DNA from 3 places in the Kaistia algarum genome. Region 3 is predicted to be linked to each of the others. Evidence: predicted binding sites of a transcription regulator. Region 3 holds the regulator's gene; each other region holds the start of a gene.

What was found. Region 3 encodes PhoB, which activates phosphate uptake and scavenging genes when phosphate is short. Its sites were predicted from a motif close to TGTCATNNANCTGTCAT; they were not measured.
Region 1: OSH05_RS17165 (ceramide glucosyltransferase) is a predicted target of PhoB. The motif match lies at 2,405-2,421, and genes of this name have one in related genera.
Region 2: OSH05_RS20940 (esterase-like activity of phytase family protein) is a predicted target of PhoB. The motif match lies at 2,942-2,958, and genes of this name have one in related genera.

What each region holds. Positions count from the first base shown of each region.
Region 1 is NZ_JAPKNJ010000002.1:836,926-842,796, forward strand. Features, by position in the region: gene OSH05_RS17145 (LbetaH domain-containing protein) at 1-326, opposite strand, end outside; gene lipB (lipoyl(octanoyl) transferase LipB) at 658-1,371, shown strand; gene OSH05_RS17155 (acylphosphatase) at 1,379-1,663, opposite strand; gene OSH05_RS17160 (HAD family hydrolase) at 1,660-2,322, opposite strand; gene OSH05_RS17165 (ceramide glucosyltransferase) at 2,551-3,705, shown strand; gene OSH05_RS17170 (acetyl-CoA carboxylase biotin carboxylase subunit) at 3,724-5,736, opposite strand.
Region 2 is NZ_JAPKNJ010000003.1:567,848-573,718, forward strand. Features, by position in the region: gene OSH05_RS20935 (2-isopropylmalate synthase) at 1-583, shown strand, start outside; gene OSH05_RS20940 (esterase-like activity of phytase family protein) at 665-2,875, opposite strand; tRNA gene OSH05_RS20945 (tRNA-Lys) at 3,084-3,159, shown strand; gene OSH05_RS20950 (substrate-binding periplasmic protein) at 3,570-4,433, shown strand; gene OSH05_RS20955 (dicarboxylate/amino acid:cation symporter) at 4,426-5,718, shown strand.
Region 3 is NZ_JAPKNJ010000001.1:1,756,339-1,762,209, forward strand. Features, by position in the region: gene pstC (phosphate ABC transporter permease subunit PstC) at 1-252, shown strand, start outside; gene pstA (phosphate ABC transporter permease PstA) at 263-1,144, shown strand; gene pstB (phosphate ABC transporter ATP-binding protein PstB) at 1,141-1,935, shown strand; gene phoU (phosphate signaling complex protein PhoU) at 1,958-2,674, shown strand; gene phoB (phosphate regulon transcriptional regulator PhoB) at 2,708-3,409, shown strand; gene OSH05_RS08580 (GcrA family cell cycle regulator) at 3,599-4,141, opposite strand; gene OSH05_RS08585 (aspartate aminotransferase family protein) at 4,551-5,780, shown strand; gene argF (ornithine carbamoyltransferase) at 5,787-5,871, shown strand, end outside.

The DNA of each region.
Region 1 (5,871 bases), on a different contig from region 3:
TTCACCTTCCGGAATGCCACTTCCGGTCGGTCATAGAACGGGATGAAGAAGCCGCCCGCATCGACGACCTTCTGCACAAGGCGCTTGCGCGGTGTGGGCGCGGCGATGCTGACGATGCAGGGAATTTCGCGCGCATAGCGCGCCTGCCAATCCTCAAAGGAAATGAGCGGCAGCCCGTCAACACTGGCGCCTTCCTCGGCGCCATCCTTCATATAGGCGATGACTTCACAGACGCGGTGCGGAGCAAAACCATTCTCCAGCATGTCACGGCAAGCAAGCGCATGGCCCGACGCGCCATAGACCACTACTCGCGGAAAGGACGACACCGGCTCTCCTCCATGATCCGTTCCGCCAAAGAAGGTCGTGGCGGACCTGATATTGCGCACCGAGATGCGGCGTCGGTTTTACCGAAAGCCGAATCCCCACGCGAGACGCTGCTCGTCAACCCGGATCCTCGGATGAGAAATGCTGCCCCTTTTGCAGGCATGGCTAAGAACCTCGCGATGCTTGCAAGAGGGTATTAGCATGCCAATATTCGTTCGCGAAATAGCTCATTCCCTGCCTAAGGTGCCTTGAACGAAATCCTTGGCGGGAACCAGCAAATACGGCCGTATCGCCGGTACGGTGTATGGGCAGGCTGATTATCGGACGACCGAAATGGACACCACGATGCTTTCCCGGGCAGCCCTCGACCACACCATGTTGCTACCGAGTGGCAACGTTGCCGTGGAGTGGATGGTGGCCGATCATCCAGTAGACTATCCGAATGCCGTTGCCGAGATGGAAGAGCGAGTCGCGGCCATAGCCGCTGGCAACGCCCCGGAACGCATCTGGCTTGTCGAGCATCCGCCGCTCTACACCGCCGGCACCAGCGCGAAGGAAGAGGACCTGCTGGAGCCCGCCCGCTTCCCCGTGTTCGCGACCGGGCGCGGCGGCCAGTACACCTATCATGGGCCCGGGCAGCGGGTGGCCTATGTCATGCTCGACCTCGGCAAGCGCGGCCGCGACGTGCGCCATTTCGTGGCGACGCTGGAAGCCTGGGTGATCGAAACGCTCGGCGCGTTCAATCTGCGCGGCGAAAGGCGGGAGGATCGCGTCGGAGTCTGGCTACGCCGGCCCGACAAGGGCCCAGAGGCAGAAGACAAGGTCGCGGCGATTGGCATTCGCGTGCGCCGCTGGGTCAGCTTTCACGGCATCGCCATCAATATCGATCCCGACCTGACCCATTTCGACGGCATCGTGCCCTGCGGCGTGCGCGGCCATGGCGTCACCAGCCTCGTCGACATGGGGCAGATCATCTCCATGCCGGAATTTGATTCGGTGCTGCGCGCCAGATTTGAGCAGCATTTCGGCCCCACGATCTCTGCCTGACGGGCCTCTAGTGGCTCGGAGCGACGAGGAAAGGTCCGTCGATGGGTTCGACTTCGGCGATGCGTTCGACTTTAGCGACGCGGGCGAGCCGCGGGCCGGACAGGAAGGCGGCGAGCACGGCTTCCACGGCCTCGGCATCGCCGGACAGTACCGCCTCGACGCTCCCATCGCGCCGGTTGCGCACCCAGCCTGAAAGGCCGCGACCGACGGCCTCTCGTTCGACGAAGGCACGATAGCCGACGCCCTGCACCGCACCCGTGACACGGACATGCAAGCCGATTCGCGCTGTCATGGAATGATCGCCAGCTGACGCAGGATCTCGGTGCGGAGGTCTTCGACGCTCGCCACCATCGCATCGGGCGGCGAAGCCGCGAATTCCTCGGCGCTGCCATAGCCCCAGGCGACGCCGATCACCCGCATGCCATTGGCCCTGGCGCCATCGATATCGTGGCGTCGATCGCCAACCATTACGGAACGCCCCGCCTCGATGCCCTCTTCAGCCAGGAGATGGGCGATGAGGTCCGCCTTGCCGACGCGGCTGCCATCGAGTTCGGAACCATAGATTCGCTCGAAGTAAGAGGCGAATCCGAAATGGTCGGCGATCGCCTCGCAGAACACGCGCGGCTTGGAACTCGCAATGAAAAGGCGAAGACCGTCGGCCCGCAATTGTCCCAGAAGCTCCGGAATGCCGTCGAAGACCCGGTTCTCATAGATGCCGACCGGGGCATAACGCTCGCGGTAAAGACGCAATGCCTCCTTCGCCATGACCGCATCGCCGTCCAGCATCGCGGCGAAGGCAGCCTCCAGCGGCGGGCCAACGGCCGCGCGCAAGGTCGCCTCATCGACCGCCGGCCGGCCGAGCTTTTCCAGGGCATGCAGGATCGAAGCACTGATTCCCGGATAGGGGTCCGTCAGCGTACCATCCAGGTCGAGCAGCACCGTCTGCGCCATCGGCAACACTCCCGCCGTTTCGAATATGGGTTCACCGGAAGGGCTTGCGCGTCGACGATCGCCGCGTCAAGCTTCCGTCCCGCGTCATCAAATCGACACGGACCTCGGCCACGAGGATAGGAAGCAAAATATTATTTTGATCGACTCGTTGGCCCGTTCGAACCATAAGCGACCGATGAACAACAATTCGCAGCGGCACTCCATCTCCCTCTTCGGAGGGTCGTCGCGATGATCGAGCAAGCCGGACTCTTCGCCGCCTGGGCAGGGATTGCCTTCTGCGTCGTCACCGCTGTGGTCCAGTTCGCCAGCATCGGCCTCGTTATCCTGCGGGGCCGTATCGCTGTCGGAAGGCTTTACGTGAAGCCGGCCGAGACGCCACCTGTATCGATCCTGCGTCCGGTCTGCGGCCTCGAAAACTCGATCGAGCGAACGCTGCGCTCCGGTTTCGATCTTGATTATCCCGAATATGAGCTGATCTTCTGCGTCGCGAGCGACAAGGATCCGATTATTCCGGTCGTGAACAAGCTCATCGCCGAGCGTCCGGACGTTCCGGCGCGCCTGCTGATCGGCGACGATCGCATCAGCATCAATCCGAAGCTCAATAATCTCGTGAAGGGCTGGAAGGCCGCACGGCATGACTGGATCGTCATGGCCGACAGCAATGTCCTGATGCCGCACGATTATCTGACGCGCATGCTGAGCCGCTGGTCCTCGACCACCGGCCTCGTCTGTTCCCCTCCCCTCGGTAGCGAGCCGAACGGCACGGCGGCCGAGGTCGAGTGTGCCTTCCTCAATACCTTCCAGGCCCGCTGGCAGCTCGCCGCCGATGCGGTCGGCAACGGCTTCGCGCAGGGGAAGTCGATGTTGTGGCGGCGCGAATATCTCGACGACAATGGCGGCATTGATGCGCTGGCCGCCGAACCCGCCGAGGACGCCGCCTCGACCAAGGTGATCCGCGGAGCCGGACGCGATGTCCGCCTCGTCGAGTTGCCATTCCCTCAGCCGCTCGGCCATCGCACTGTGCGCGCCGTCTGGTCGCGTCAGCTCCGCTGGGCTCGGTTGCGCCGCGTGACCTTCCCGGTTTTCTTCTCGATGGAGCTGATCGTCGGCGGGTTCTTCCCGATCCTCGTCGCCTTCATCCTCGGGTTCACCGACGTCATTCCGCTCTGGTCGGCCGCGCTGCTGGCCGTCGCTTGGTATGTGGCGGAAGGGCTGATGGCGATCAGCCTCGGCTGGCATTGCACGCCGAAGCAGGCGCTGGCCTGGATCCTGCGAGATCTCGCCTTACCGGTACTTTGGGTCGCCGCCGTCTCAGGCAGTGGTTTCGAATGGCGCGGCAATCTGATGAACGTCAAGACGGATAGCTTGGTCGAGGCCGATTGAGGCGCTCTGCTTCGCCACTCAGGCGAAGCGCATGATCACAGCGTCGACCGCGAGGCTGTCGCCGGGCTTGGCTTCGATCTTCGCCACTGTCAGGTCACGCTCGGCTCTGAGGACGTTCTCCATCTTCATTGCCTCGACGATCGCCAGCGTCTCGCCGGCCTTCACCCGCTGATCCTCCGCCACCGCGATCGAAACGACAAGACCGGGCATCGGGCAGAGCAACACCTTCGACGTATCGGCGACACGCTTCTCCGGCATCCAGCGATCGAGTTCGGCGACGCGCTGGCTCATCGCGCGGGCGATGACATCAATACCGCGATGGAGCAGCCTGTCGGCCATTCCGCTGCGCCGGACCTGAACGGCGAAGGCTTCGCCGCCAAAGGCGCCGGACCAGACTGGTTCGCCCGGACTCCAGATCGACCGCACCTCGACGGGCGCCTCGCCTTCCGCGAAACCGATCCGGATCGCCAGCGGCGCGAGGCTGTCGACATCGACCTGAAGCGGCAATTCCTCAGATCCCAGCTTCACCACCCAGTTGCGGCGCCACCCCTTCGGATGCGGTCCGAGCCGGTCCGGGAGACGATCCAGCCGGTCCTTGCGCACGATTTCCATGGCGAGGGCGACCGCGGCGAGCCGGCGCTTTTCCTCGGCTGTCGGCACAGCCCCCTTGAAGCCTTCCGGAAATTCCTCGGCGATAAAGGCGGTCGACAACCGCCCCTCGGCCCAGCGCGGATGCGCCATCAGGGCGGAAAGAAACGGGATGTTGTGCTGGATGCCGTCTATGACGAAGGCGTCGAGGGCATCGTTCATCGCTGCGGTCGCCGCCTCGCGCGTCGGCGCGTGGGTGCAGAGCTTGGCGATCATCGGATCGTAGAAGATGGAAATCTCCGAACCCTCGACCACGCCGGTATCGTTGCGCAGCGTCACGCCGCTCTCCTTGCGCTCGGCTGGCGGGCGATAGCGCGTCAGGCGGCCGATCGAGGGCAGGAATTCACGATAGGGATCCTCAGCATAGACGCGGGCCTCGATCGCCCAGCCATCGAGGCGAACCTCTTCCTGCGTGAAGGCTAGCTTCTCGCCCGCGGCGACGCGGATCATCTGCTCGACGAGGTCGAGGCCGGTGATCAGTTCCGTCACCGGATGCTCGACCTGAAGGCGCGTGTTCATCTCGAGGAAGAAGAAGCTCTTGTCCTGCCCGGCAACGAACTCGACCGTTCCGGCGGAATCATAGCCGACTGCCTTGGCCAGCGCGACGGCCTGCTCGCCCATGGCGCGTCGCGTCGCCGCATCCAGAAGCGGCGACGGCGCCTCTTCGATCACCTTCTGGTTGCGGCGCTGGATCGAGCATTCGCGCTCGCCGAGATAGACGGCGTTGCCATGCTTGTCGCCCAGCAGCTGGATCTCGACATGGCGCGGCTCGACGATGAATTTCTCAATGAAGACCCGGTCATCGCCGAAGGAGGAGCGGGCCTCCGATCGTGACATGCGGAAGCCCTCGCGTGCGCCGGCCTCGTCATAGGCAACGCGCATCCCCTTGCCGCCGCCGCCGGCCGACGCCTTGATCATGACGGGGAAACCGACCGAACGGGCGATCGCGACCGCCTCGTCCTCGCTTTCGATGACGCCAAGATGGCCCGGCACCGTCGAGACGCCCGCCGCGGCCGCGGCCTTCTTCGATTCGATCTTGTCGCCCATCGCCGCGATCGCCGCCGCATTGGGACCGATGAACACGATGCCGGCAGCGGCGAGCGCTTCGGCAAAGGCCGTACGCTCGGAGAGGAAGCCATAGCCCGGATGGATCGCCTGCGCGCCCGTCTCCTTCGCGGCGGCAACGATCTTTTCGATCACCAGATAGGACTGCACGGCCGGCGAGGCGCCGATATGCACCGCCTCATCCGCCATCTCGACATGGAGCGCATCCCGATCAGCGTCCGAAAACACGGCAACCGTCGCTATCCCCATCCGCCTTGCCGTCTTGATGATGCGGCACGCAATCTCGCCGCGATTGGCGATGAGGATCTTCTCGAACATGGACGTCCCCGATCGATTTTCCGTTTCTTGAATCAAGGTCTACGTCGGCACGCGCAGACCCGCAACGGAGCGGTTGGCGGGCTGCGGCGTTTCGGCTCGTCCCTTGCCCTGGAGGCGCAACCGATCCAAGTTCGT
Region 2 (5,871 bases), on a different contig from region 3:
CGGCGTGAAAGCCACCTCGCTGGTCATGGGCAAGCATTCAGGCCGCCATGCCTTCCGCGAGAAGCTGCGCGAGCTCGGCTATGAGTTGGGCGAGAACGCGCTGGAAGACGCGTTCAAGCGCTTCAAGGACCTCGCCGACCGCAAGAAGCATGTCTATGACGAGGATATCGAGGCGTTGGTTGGCGACGGCGTCGCCGTGGCCGGCGAGACGATCCGCGTCCTGGCGCTGACGGTCATCGCCGGCACGGGCGGCCCCGCCAAGGCGATCATCACGCTGGATGTCGAGGGCACGCACGTCACCAAGGAGATGACCGGCAATGGCCCGGTCGATGCGACGTTCAACGCGATCCAGGCGATCGTGCCGCATGAAGCCAAGATGTCGCTCTACCAGGTGCACGCCGTCACGGAAGGAACCGACGCGCAGGCCGAGGTTTCGGTGCGGCTCGAGGAGGACGGCAAGTCCGTCACTGGCCGCGGCGCCGATCCGGACACGATGGTCGCCTCGGCGAAGGCCTACATCTCCGCCGTCAACAAGATCGCCGTGAAGCGCCAGCGCCAGCACGCACAGGCCGCCAGCGCCTGATAAGGCAACTTCGATTACGCATATGAAAAAGGGCCGCGTCGACGACGCGGCCCTTTCTCGTTTCAGTCGGGTATCCGGCGATCACATCGGCAGGGCGATCTTGCCGAGGCGGATGAACTGCGTCTCGCCGGAATGGTCGTCGACGCCGTCATTGTCGGTGATCACGAAGGCATTGCCGTCCGCGTCGATCGCGAAGCTCTCGACCTTGTCGAGCACATAGCCCTTCGGCGCCGCCAGAGCCGGCAGCAGGTCCGCGAGATCCTTCTTCTCGACCTTCGGCAGTTCGCCGCCGAGCGGGGCGGGGGTGACGCCGGCCATCGGCACGAAGACGAGCTTCTTGATTGCCGCATCGCGCCCTACCTGGTTGTCGCGCTCGATAACGACGAAGCCGCCCGGCACGGAAGTCAGCTCGGAGAGGCCAACCCAGCCCTTCTGTGCCTTGTCGAGCGGGTAGTGGACCGCAGCCCATTCCTTGGTCGCCGGCTTGTAGGCAAGCAGCTTGGTAAAGCCCTTCGGATCGCCCTTCCATTCCCGCTGAACGGCGAGCCAGACGGTCTCGTCGGCGCCCGAGCCGGTCACCGTGACGCCCTCGAAGCCGAAGCGCGTGGCGTTGGCGGCGAGAGCCTCGGGCAGGGCAATCTCCTCGACCACCTCGCCCTTCGCATCGACATGGTAGAGCGTCGACTGCGTCTTGTTCTTCTCGCGCTCCGGGTTGCCCTCGGATGCGAGCCAGAAGCCGCCGTCGGAGGCAAGCGCGATGCCCTCGAGGTCGAGATTGGCTGCCGGCTTGCCGTCCTTGGTCACAACGAGCTCTTCCGTGATCAGGGCTGGCGTCTGCGTAGCGTCGATTGTCAGGATGCGGCCGATCGACTGCGCGCTGTCGATGACGGCGTAGAGCTTGCCCGGCGTCTTGGCGTCGCCGACCGTGCCCGAAAGCGCGGCCCAGCCGATCGGCTTGCCGTCCTTGTCGGCGGAGACGATCGACGGATAGGCCGCCGGGGCGTCGGAGCGCTCATAGATCGTCACGACCGAGCCGATCAGGCCGTCCTCGCGCAGATCGTTCTCCGCCGCGGTCACGAACAGATTGCGGTCCGGGATCGCTAGCAGGCCTTCCGGGCCGATGCCGCCGGGCAGGGCCTGCAGGAAGGTCGGCGCCTTCCCGGCGCCCTCGTCCTTGTAGACGCCGACCAGCGAGGCGCGCTCCGAGCCGATGAAGATCAGGCGATCATTGCCGAAGGTCGCGACCTCGGCGCCTTCCGGCTCGTTGCCCTTCTTGTTGCGCTTCTCGGGATAATGGCCGAGGCGCACCGTCTCGTATTCGAAGGCGGTGCCGCTGTCATAATCGACGCTGCCGTCAGCCTTGAAGATCGTGAAGCCGCGGCTGCCGCCCTTCCAGTCGCCTTCATTCGCCGTGACGAAGCGGTCCGCATCGATCCACTGCACGCCGTCCGGCTCGCGCGCGACGCCTTCCATCTTGCCGGAAAGGTCGATGACGCCGTCCTTCTTCACGTCGATGCCGTCGAGATCGACGGTGCCGGCGGAAAAGTCCTTCACGATCTTGCCGCTCGCCGCATCGACGATGGCGATCGCGTTGTTCTCCTGCAGGGTCAGCACGACCTGACCCGCATCGTTGAAATCGACGAATTCGGGCTCCGGATCCTCCGGCGTAACACCGGAAAGGCCGGTGACGTCGACGACCTTTCTCGTCGTGCAGTCGACCGAGCCGTCGGCGCCGAGCGAGAACAGCGTCAGATTGCCGGCAGGAAGCTGGGGCAGGGCGCCGTCGTTGAGTTCCTCGTCGCGCTCGTTCTCGATCGCGATGGCGAGGAACTTGCCGTCCGGGCTCTTCGCCAGCGAATCGGGCTGGCCGCCGAGATCGCAGGTTGCGGTCACGGCCTTGGTCGCGAGATCGACCACGGCCAGATGGCCCGACGGCTCGGCCTTGGATTTCGACGTCACGACGCCGACGAGCGCGAGGCCTCCCGCGACGACGGTCGAGGTCGGCTCGCCGCCCAGCGCGACCGCACCGGCCGGCTTCGGGGCCTTCGGGTCGGTGATGTGGATAATACCGAGGCGGTTGCCGGGGCTATCGGTGTAGACGAGCGTATTGCCGTCGGCGGTCGCGGTGATGATTTCGGCAACCGTAGCCTTGGCGGCGTCGGCCCCGGCCGGCAGATTGTCGACGACATGAAATGTCGCGATACGATTGAAGTTTTCCGCCGCCTCGGAGGCGAGGGCGGTTCCGGCGAGCAGCGTCGCGGCGAGAACGCCGCGCAGCATTGGGTTCAGCATGGGTTTTCCAATCTGCTTCTGTCTGTCGGAGATTCGGTAGGTGCCAGAGGGCATTAGCCCGTTCGAATGACGTCGAAATGACAGGAAGCGAGGAGCGAGGCGCGTCGCGGCGAGATTTGCACAGGCGATCGTCAATCGAGGCTGGACAGGCCCGGTTCGCTTTGCTAAACACCGCCTCGTTCCGCACGGCCTAGCGCCGCTGCGCGGCGGGTGCATAGCTCAGTTGGTAGAGCAGCTGACTCTTAATCAGCTTGTCCTAGGTTCGATCCCTAGTGCACCCACCAAATTTCCTCCATGAAATCAGTCTGATATGGATCGGCGCAGAAGAACGTTGCGGGAACGTGAGACGGCGTGAGACGCGCTGTTTCCGCCTAAAACGGGCTCTTGGTGCTTCGGGGGGCAGGTGATGCTACTGATCCCGTGCATTCCGGATATCCACGTCGACACGGCCGGAGGATCCTGTGCGGATGGCCGGCACCATCTTCCGGGTGATGCAGTTTCAGCGGCTGGTTTTCGCGCCCGTCGCCTATGCGATGGGGCTGTGGGCCGTCCGCTAGCGCCGGACAGGGAGCTGGCGGCGCTTGGCATATCCCCTGTTTAGTGGGGTCGCAGCCGGTGATCGGTATGACTAAGCTTGTTTCATGCGACTCTGCCGCCTCGTTGCGAGTCCGCGCCGATATGTTCTGAGACTTTCATGATAGCCTTCCCACGCTGGCGATCGGTCCTGTTCGCAATACTGGCGCTTGTCCCGGTCCTTGCGGTGTCGAGCACTGCTGCCGCTTCGGGGATCGAGCGCATTCGCCAGAAGGGAGTACTGACTGTGGCGATGTTCGCCGAGGACGTGCCTCCGTTTTTCTATGCCAACGCGGAAGGCGCGCTTGTCGGCATCGACCCGATGCTGGCGGGGGGTATCGCTGCCAAGCTCGGCGTCCGGGTCGTCTTCGACAGATCCGCGACCACGTTCGACGGCGTCATCGACGAGGTTGTGACGGGCCGCGCCGATATAGCCGTCAGCTTGCTCAGCAACACGCTGGAGCGAGCCATGCGCGTGAGCTTTAGCCGCAGCTATGTGAGCGTTAGGCAATTTCTGCTGATCAACCGCCTTGAGCTTGGTCAGCTTGTCGCCGGAGCTCGCGGCGCGAAGGCGGGCGCGCCTGTTCCCAGACTGCTCGATGACCCAGTCTCCCACATCGGGGTGATCGGGGGCACATCCTATGTCGGCTTCCTCAAGGAGGACTTCCCGACGGCCCAGGCTGTCGAATTCGACAGCTGGGACCCGATGCTGGCGGCGGTGAAAAGCGGCAGGCTGGTCGCGCTCCTTTATGACGAGATCGAAATCGGAAACTGGCGGCTCGCCGACCCGGCGGGCTCGCTGGAGCTTCGGCCATACCATCTTGTCGGCCATCCCGATCCGATTGCCATCGCCGTGCAACAGGGCGATGTGGACCTCAAGGCCTGGGTCGATCTCTATCTCGACAAGATGGAGGCGAATGGCCAGCTAGCGACCCTTCTCAAGACCTACCTCTATTCCGGCGATCGGCTTCTCACCAATGACTGAAGCGGCGAGCCGCGCCTTGCGCGCCATCCTCCGGCATCCGCTCAGTGTCTTTGCCGGCATGGCGTTGGGCGGCTTCTATGGGTGGGTGGACAAGGGCGGCACGCCGCTCATCGAGCCCATTGGCCATGTCTATCTGCGCCTCCTGCAGATGTGCGTCATCCCGCTCCTGTTCACGGCGGTAGTCACCAGCCTCGGAAAGCTGTTTTCCGATGGATCGGCGCGACGCTATGTGGCGCGCCTGTTGGTCTTGATGGCGCTCGGAATGGCGCTGGCCGGGGGCATGGGTCTGGTCCTTGGCGAATGGGGCCAGCCCGGCGCCGAACTGCAGCAGCAGGCCCGGCAGGTGATCGGCGAGGTGATCGCGCGCGCGGAGGCGACGGGACAAACGCTGCAGTCGGGCGGTTCTGCGAGCATCGTGGACATGGCCGTCGGAATCGTCCCCGACAACATCTTCGTCGCGCTCAGCAGTGGCAACATGCTGGCGATCCTCTTCTTCGCAGTCTTGTTCGGCGTGGCCCTCGGCTCGATCGACAAGGAAAAATCGGAACGCGCGATTGGGCTCTTCGAGAGCCTCTACGATGCGTTCATCAAGATCATCGGCTGGCTGATGTATGCCCTGCCTTTTGGTTTGTTTTGCCTCGCCTACAGCCAGATCTCCGCTATCGGCGTGCCTATCCTCATCGCGATGACCCGGCTCGTGTTGCTCATTTATGCCGGATGTCTGGCATTGATCGTGATTGCCTACCTGGTCATCTGGTGGCGCACAGGGGGCAGCATCTGGAGGTCGGTCTCGGCGCTGAGGGAGGCGGTATTCGTGGCCTTCGGCACGTCGAGCAGTTTTGCGGCGGTGCCGGCGGCATTACGCGGCCTGAAGCGAGACCTCGGCATCGATCGCAACGTCGTCGATCTCGTCATGCCCCTCGGGATCACGTTGAATCCGCCGGGCTCCGTGTTTCATTTCGCGATCGCCACGATGTTCCTCGCCAATCTCTACGGGGTCCATCTCGACGCGGGCCAGATCGCCTTCGTTCTCGTCGCCTCGATCCTCGCCGGGGCCGCGGCCTCGGGAGCTCCCGGCGCGGCCGCACTGTCGATGATCTCGTTGATCCTCATTCCGCTCGGGCTTCCAGTGGAGGTCGCGATCATCCTGTTGGTGGCAATCGACCCGATCGTCGATCCTGCGTTGACGATCGTGAACGTCCTGACGAATGCGGCGACGACCGCCATGCTCGGTGCGTCGAGGAAGCTCATGAGCTCGCACGCCATGCCGCCTGCCGAAGCCTGACCGGAATCCATCGCCGCGCCCTGCGGCCATCCAGCGTGGCGGATAGGCGACCGAGCTTTCATTGACGTCAAACTGGCGCTTCTTGTCACGCGCATCCTCTCCCTCGATCCTGCCAAAGCTGATGCGCGGTCTTTAGCCATCCGGTGGGTGATT
Region 3 (5,871 bases):
CTCGGCCGCGCCCTCGGCGAGACCATGGCGGTCACCTTCGTTATCGGCAACGCCCACAAGATCTCGGCCTCGATCCTGGCTCCGGGAACGACCATCTCGGCCTCGATCGCCAATGAATTCACCGAGGCCGTCGGCGAGCTCTACACCTCGTCGCTGATCGCCCTCGGTCTGATCCTGTTCATCATCACCTTCATCGTTCTGGCGGCAGCCCGCATCATGCTGGCCCGCATGAACGTCAAAGCCGGCAACTGAGGCGAAAACCATGGCAACCTTGGGAAACTCGGCCGTCTCCAGTCCAACCGCCCAGGCGCTCTACAAGAAGCGCCGCCGCGGCAACGGCATCCTGCTCAGCCTGTCTTTCGCTGCGACGATCTTCGGCCTCGCCTGGCTGGTGCTGATCCTGGCGGCCTTGGTCTGGCAGGGCTTTTCGGGGCTTTCGCTGGCGATCTTCACCGAGATGACGCCGCCGCCGGGCGAGGCCGGCGGTCTGCTCAACGCCATCGTCGGCAGCCTGATCATGACGATCGCCGGTGTTTTGATCGGCACGCCGATCGGCATCCTCGCCGGCACCTACATGGCCGAATACGGCCGCCACAACCAATTGACCAACATCGTTCGCTTCATCAACGACATCCTGCTGGCGGCGCCGTCCATCGTCATCGGTCTGTTCGTCTATGAGGTCGTGGTCGCGCCGATGGGCCATTTCTCGGCTTTCGCCGGCGCCCTTGCCCTGGCCATCCTGGTTATTCCGGTCGTTGTCCGCACGACCGAGGACATGCTCAATCTGGTTCCGAACACGCTTCGCGAAGCATCGGCCGCACTGGGCCTGCCTCGTGCGGTCATGATCCGGCAGGTTGCCTATCGCGCCGCCATGTCGGGCATCGTGACCGGCGTACTGCTCGCCATAGCCCGCGTCAGCGGCGAGACGGCACCACTGCTGTTCACGGCGCTGAACAACCAGTTCTTCAGCACCAACCCCAATGCGCCGATGTCCAGCTTGCCGGTCACCATCTTCCAGTTTGCTTTGAGCCCCTATCCGGAATGGCAGAAGCTCGCCTGGACCGGCGCCCTGCTCATCACCTTCACAGTGCTTGCGCTCAACATCGTTGCCCGCACATTCCTTAGCCCGAGGACCTCCAAATGACCCAGATCGCCTCCGCGAGCGTCGCCGGACATGGCATGGCCGAGAAGATCACGATCCGCAATCTGAAGTTCTTCTACGGCGAGAGCCTGGCGCTGAAGTCGATCAACCTGCCGCTCTACGAGAAGAAGGTCACGGCCTTCATCGGGCCGTCGGGCTGCGGCAAGTCCACGCTGCTGCGCGTGCTGAACCGCATGTACGACCTCTACCCGAGGCAGCATGCGGAAGGCGAGGTTCTGTTCGATGGCGGCAACATCCTGGCGCCGGGCCAGGATCTCAATCTCCTGCGCGCGCGCGTCGGCATGGTGTTCCAGAAGCCCACGCCGTTCCCGATGTCGATCTATGACAACATCGCCTTCGGCATCCGCCTCTATGAGAATATCTCGCGCTCCGAGATGGACGCCCGCGTCGAGGCGGCGCTGACGCGCGGTGCGCTCTGGAACGAGGTCAAGGACAAGCTGACGTCGAGCGGCCTGTCGCTCTCCGGCGGCCAGCAGCAACGCCTCTGCATCGCCCGCTCGATCGCAGTACGGCCGGAAGTCGTTCTGTTCGACGAGCCCTGCTCGGCGCTCGACCCGATCTCGACCGCCAAGATCGAGGAGCTCATCGACGAGCTGACCGCCGACTACACCATCGCGATCGTTACCCACAACATGCAGCAGGCGGCCCGCGTCTCGGACTATACCGCCTTCATGTATCTCGGCGAGCTGATCGAATTCGACGAGACGTCGAAGATCTTCACGGCTCCGAGCGACAAGCGCACGCAGGACTACATCACCGGACGCTTCGGCTGAGCCCGGACGGCAGGAGGACGACATGTCGGAACATATTGTTACCCGATACGACGACGAGCTGAAGAACGTCCAGCGCCGCATCGCGGAAATGGGCGGCATGGCCGAACGGCTGGTGGATCTCTCCGTGTCCGCGCTGACGCGGATCGACACGGCCACCGCGAACATGGTCATCGCCGAGGATCGGCGCCTCGACGAGATCCAGCGCGAATGCGAGGAAGAGGCGATCCGCATCATCGCCCGACGCCAGCCCATTGCTGTCGACCTGCGTGAGGTCATCGGCGCGATGCGCATCTCCAACGACCTCGAGCGCATCGGCGATCTGGCCAAGAACATTGCCAAGCGCGTCCTCGCGCTCGACGGGCAGTTCCAGTCGAAGCGTTTCATGACGGGTGTGGAGCATATGGCGGAGCTGTCCCTCGCCCAGCTCAAGGACGTGCTCGACGCCTATGCGACGCGCGACGTCAACCAGGCCTTCGAGGTCTGGAAGCGCGATGCCGATATTGACTCGATGTACACGTCGCTGTTCCGCGAACTCCTCACCTACATGATGGAGGATCCGCGCAACATCTCGCTGTGCACGCATCTGCTGTTCTGCGCCAAGAATATCGAGCGGATCGGCGATCACACGACGAACATCGCCGAGACCGTGCACTACGTCGTCACCGGCGAAGCGCTCACGCAGGATCGTCCGAAGCAGGACGAGTCGAGCCTGACGAACGTCACCTATGAGAACATTTGATCGGCTCGCTCCGGTCTGGTCGGGGTTAGCTGAATGACACCACGGGTTATGGTGGTTGAGGACGAGGAGGCGCTGAGCCTCCTCCTACGATACAATCTCGAAGCGGAAGGCTACACGGTCGACGTGGTGCCTCGCGGCGACGATGCCGAGACGCGGCTGCGGGAGACCGTTCCCGATCTGCTGCTGCTCGACTGGATGCTGCCTGGAATCTCGGGCATCGAGCTCTGCCGCCGGCTGCGCGCGCGCGACGTCACGCGCACGCTGCCGATCATCATGCTGACCGCGCGTGGTGAGGAGCAGGAGCGCATACGCGGCCTGTCCACGGGGGCAGACGACTATGTCGTGAAGCCGTTCTCCGTGCCGGAGCTGATGGCGCGCGTCCGCGCTATCCTGCGCCGATCGCGGCCGGAGGTGATCGCCTCGCTGCTGCGGGCCGGCGACATCGAACTCGACCGGGAGACGCACCGCGTCCGCCGTTCCGGCCGTGAATTGCGGCTGGGGCCGACCGAGTTCCGCCTGCTCGAATTCCTGATGAAGAGCCCAGGCCGCGTCTTCTCGCGCGAGCAATTGCTGGACGGGGTCTGGGGACGGGACGTCTATGTCGACGAGCGCACCGTCGACGTCCATATCGGCCGCCTGCGCAAGGCGGTCAATCGCGGCCGCGTCAAGGACCCGATCCGGACCGTCCGCGGCTCAGGCTACGCCTTCGACGACCAGTTCGTCGGGGTCAACTGACAGAATAGTCGCCGCCGCTTAAAAGAAGGCCTTCCCCCGCGTAATACGCCGAAAGGGGAAGGCAGGCGGGCACGCGTTCCTGAAGGACAAGCTCCATTGGGAGCATCGGCCTCGTCCAGACCTCTCCTGCGGAGAGGTCGGATCGCGGTTATGGGGACCCTCTCTCGCGGACGAGAGAGGGAAGCGCACTCAGGCGCTGACCATCTTGCGCTCGCGCCGGCGTTCGTGAACCGGCTGGTAGGCGATGCGGGAATGATACTCGCAGTATGGAATTCCCGAATTCGAGCGCTGGCCGCAGAAATGGAAATCCTCGGAGCTCGGATCGCCATTCGGCCATTTGCAGGTCTGCTCGGTGAGCGTCAGGATGCTCGCATGCAGGCTGATCGGAACGACGACATCGTTGCTGTCGGTCGGACGAGGGGCGCGACGCGGCTCCGGCGCCAGTTGCCCGATGGGCTTCAGCGCCGTATTGCCGGCGACGAGCGGCCGTGTCATCGGCGGCTGCGGCCGGCCGGATACGTTGGTACGGCCGGTCGAGACTGCCGGCTGTTTGCGGGGTCTGGCGATCGGCGTCGTGGCCGGCTTCGCCCTGCCCGAAAGGCTGAGGCGATGCACCTTGCCGATGACCGCGTTTCGCGTCACGCCGCCGAGTTCCGTCGCGATCTGGCTGGCGCTGAGACCGTCGGCCCAAAGCTTCTTGAGCAACTCAACCCGTTCGTCCGTCCAAGTCATGGCTCATCCTTGTCGGTCGGAGCGGCCGTCGGAATCCCTAATGCTCGCCGCCCGCTACGCCGGACGACGACTGCGCAAATACAAGGTTCGGGGAAAACAGCTCGCTCGATATTTCGTATCTTAACGAACATTAAGCTACTATATGGCGTGACTCGCTGACAAGAGTCCGGCCGAATCAGAGACGGCGATCTCGGCTTTTTCCCCAGATTGGATGCCAAGGCGCGAAGTTTGAGTCGCGTCAATCGGTTAGCCGCCTCGGAACCTCGTCATGCACGGCTTTCCTTGACAGAAATCGTCACCACCGTGATATAAGGGCAACGCAAAAAGGTGCTGCCCGGCGCGACGGCCTCGGGTGGCACCTTTGATTTTTGGTGCCTTTGCAGAGCCTAACTAGACCCCAGGAGGGGATATGACCGCCCCCGCTACCGTTCCGCCCAAGCCGCATTCGAGCCTCTACAACACGTTCGCGCGTGCCCCGCTCGAGTTCGAGCGAGGCGAGGGCGCGTGGGTCTATACGCCCGCGGGCGAGGCCTATCTCGACTTCTCGGCCGGCATCGCCGTCAATTCGCTCGGCCACGCCAATCCGGTGCTGGTCGCAGCGCTGACCGAGCAGGCCGGCAAGATCTGGCACACATCGAACCTCTTCCGCATTCCGGGGCAGGAGCGGCTTGCTGAGCGGCTCACGGCTGCGAGCTTCGCCGACCGCGTCTTCTTTGCCAATTCCGGCGCGGAAGCGAATGAATGCGCGATCAAGACCGCGCGTCGCTATCATTTCGTGAACGGCCATCCCGAGCGCTTCCATATCATCACGATCGAGGGTGCCTTCCACGGGCGGACGCTCGCGACGCTCGCGGCCGGCGGCCAGGAAAAATACCTGGAAGGCTTCGGTCCCAAGGCCGACGGCTTCGTCCAGGTGCCCTTCGGCGATATCGATGCCGTGAAGGCCGCGGTGACGCCTGAGACGGCTGCCATCATGGTCGAGCCGATCCAGGGCGAAGGCGGCGTGCGCAGCTTCCCGGCCGGGTTCTTCAAGGAGCTCCGGGCGCTCTGCGACGCGAATGGCCTGCTGCTCGTGATGGACGAGGTCCAGACGGGCGTCGGACGCACCGGCAAATTCTTCGCCTATGAATGGACAGGGGTAACGCCCGACATTTTGACGCTCGCCAAGGGCATTGGCGGCGGCTTCCCGCTCGGCGCCTGCCTTGCGACCGAAGAGGCCGCCAAGGGCATGACACCGGGCACGCATGGCACGACCTTCGGCGGCAATCCGCTCGCCATGGCGGTTGGAAATGCCGTCCTCGACGTCGTCCTCGCTGACGGCTTCCTGGATCATGTGCGCGAGACCGGCCTCTATCTGAAGCAGCGGCTGGCGGCGCTCGTCGACCAGCATGGCGATGTGCTGGACGGTGTGCGCGGCGAGGGGTTGCTCGTCGGCCTCCATGCGGTTCAGCCAGTTCCTGAGGTGGTGGCGGCGCTGCGCGCCCAGCATCTTCTCGTCGCCGGCGCTGGCGAGAATGTCGTGCGCCTGCTGCCGCCGCTCACCATCGGCAGAACCGAGGTCGACGCGGCGATCGAGAAGATCGAGGCAGCGTGCCACGCACTCGCTCCCGCCGCTGAGCGGCAGCAGATCCAGGCGTAAACCTTCATGGCACGGCATTTTCTCGACCTGTCCGATTTCGATTCCGCGACATTGCGGCAGATCCTCGATGGCGCGCGGCGGCTGAAGTCGG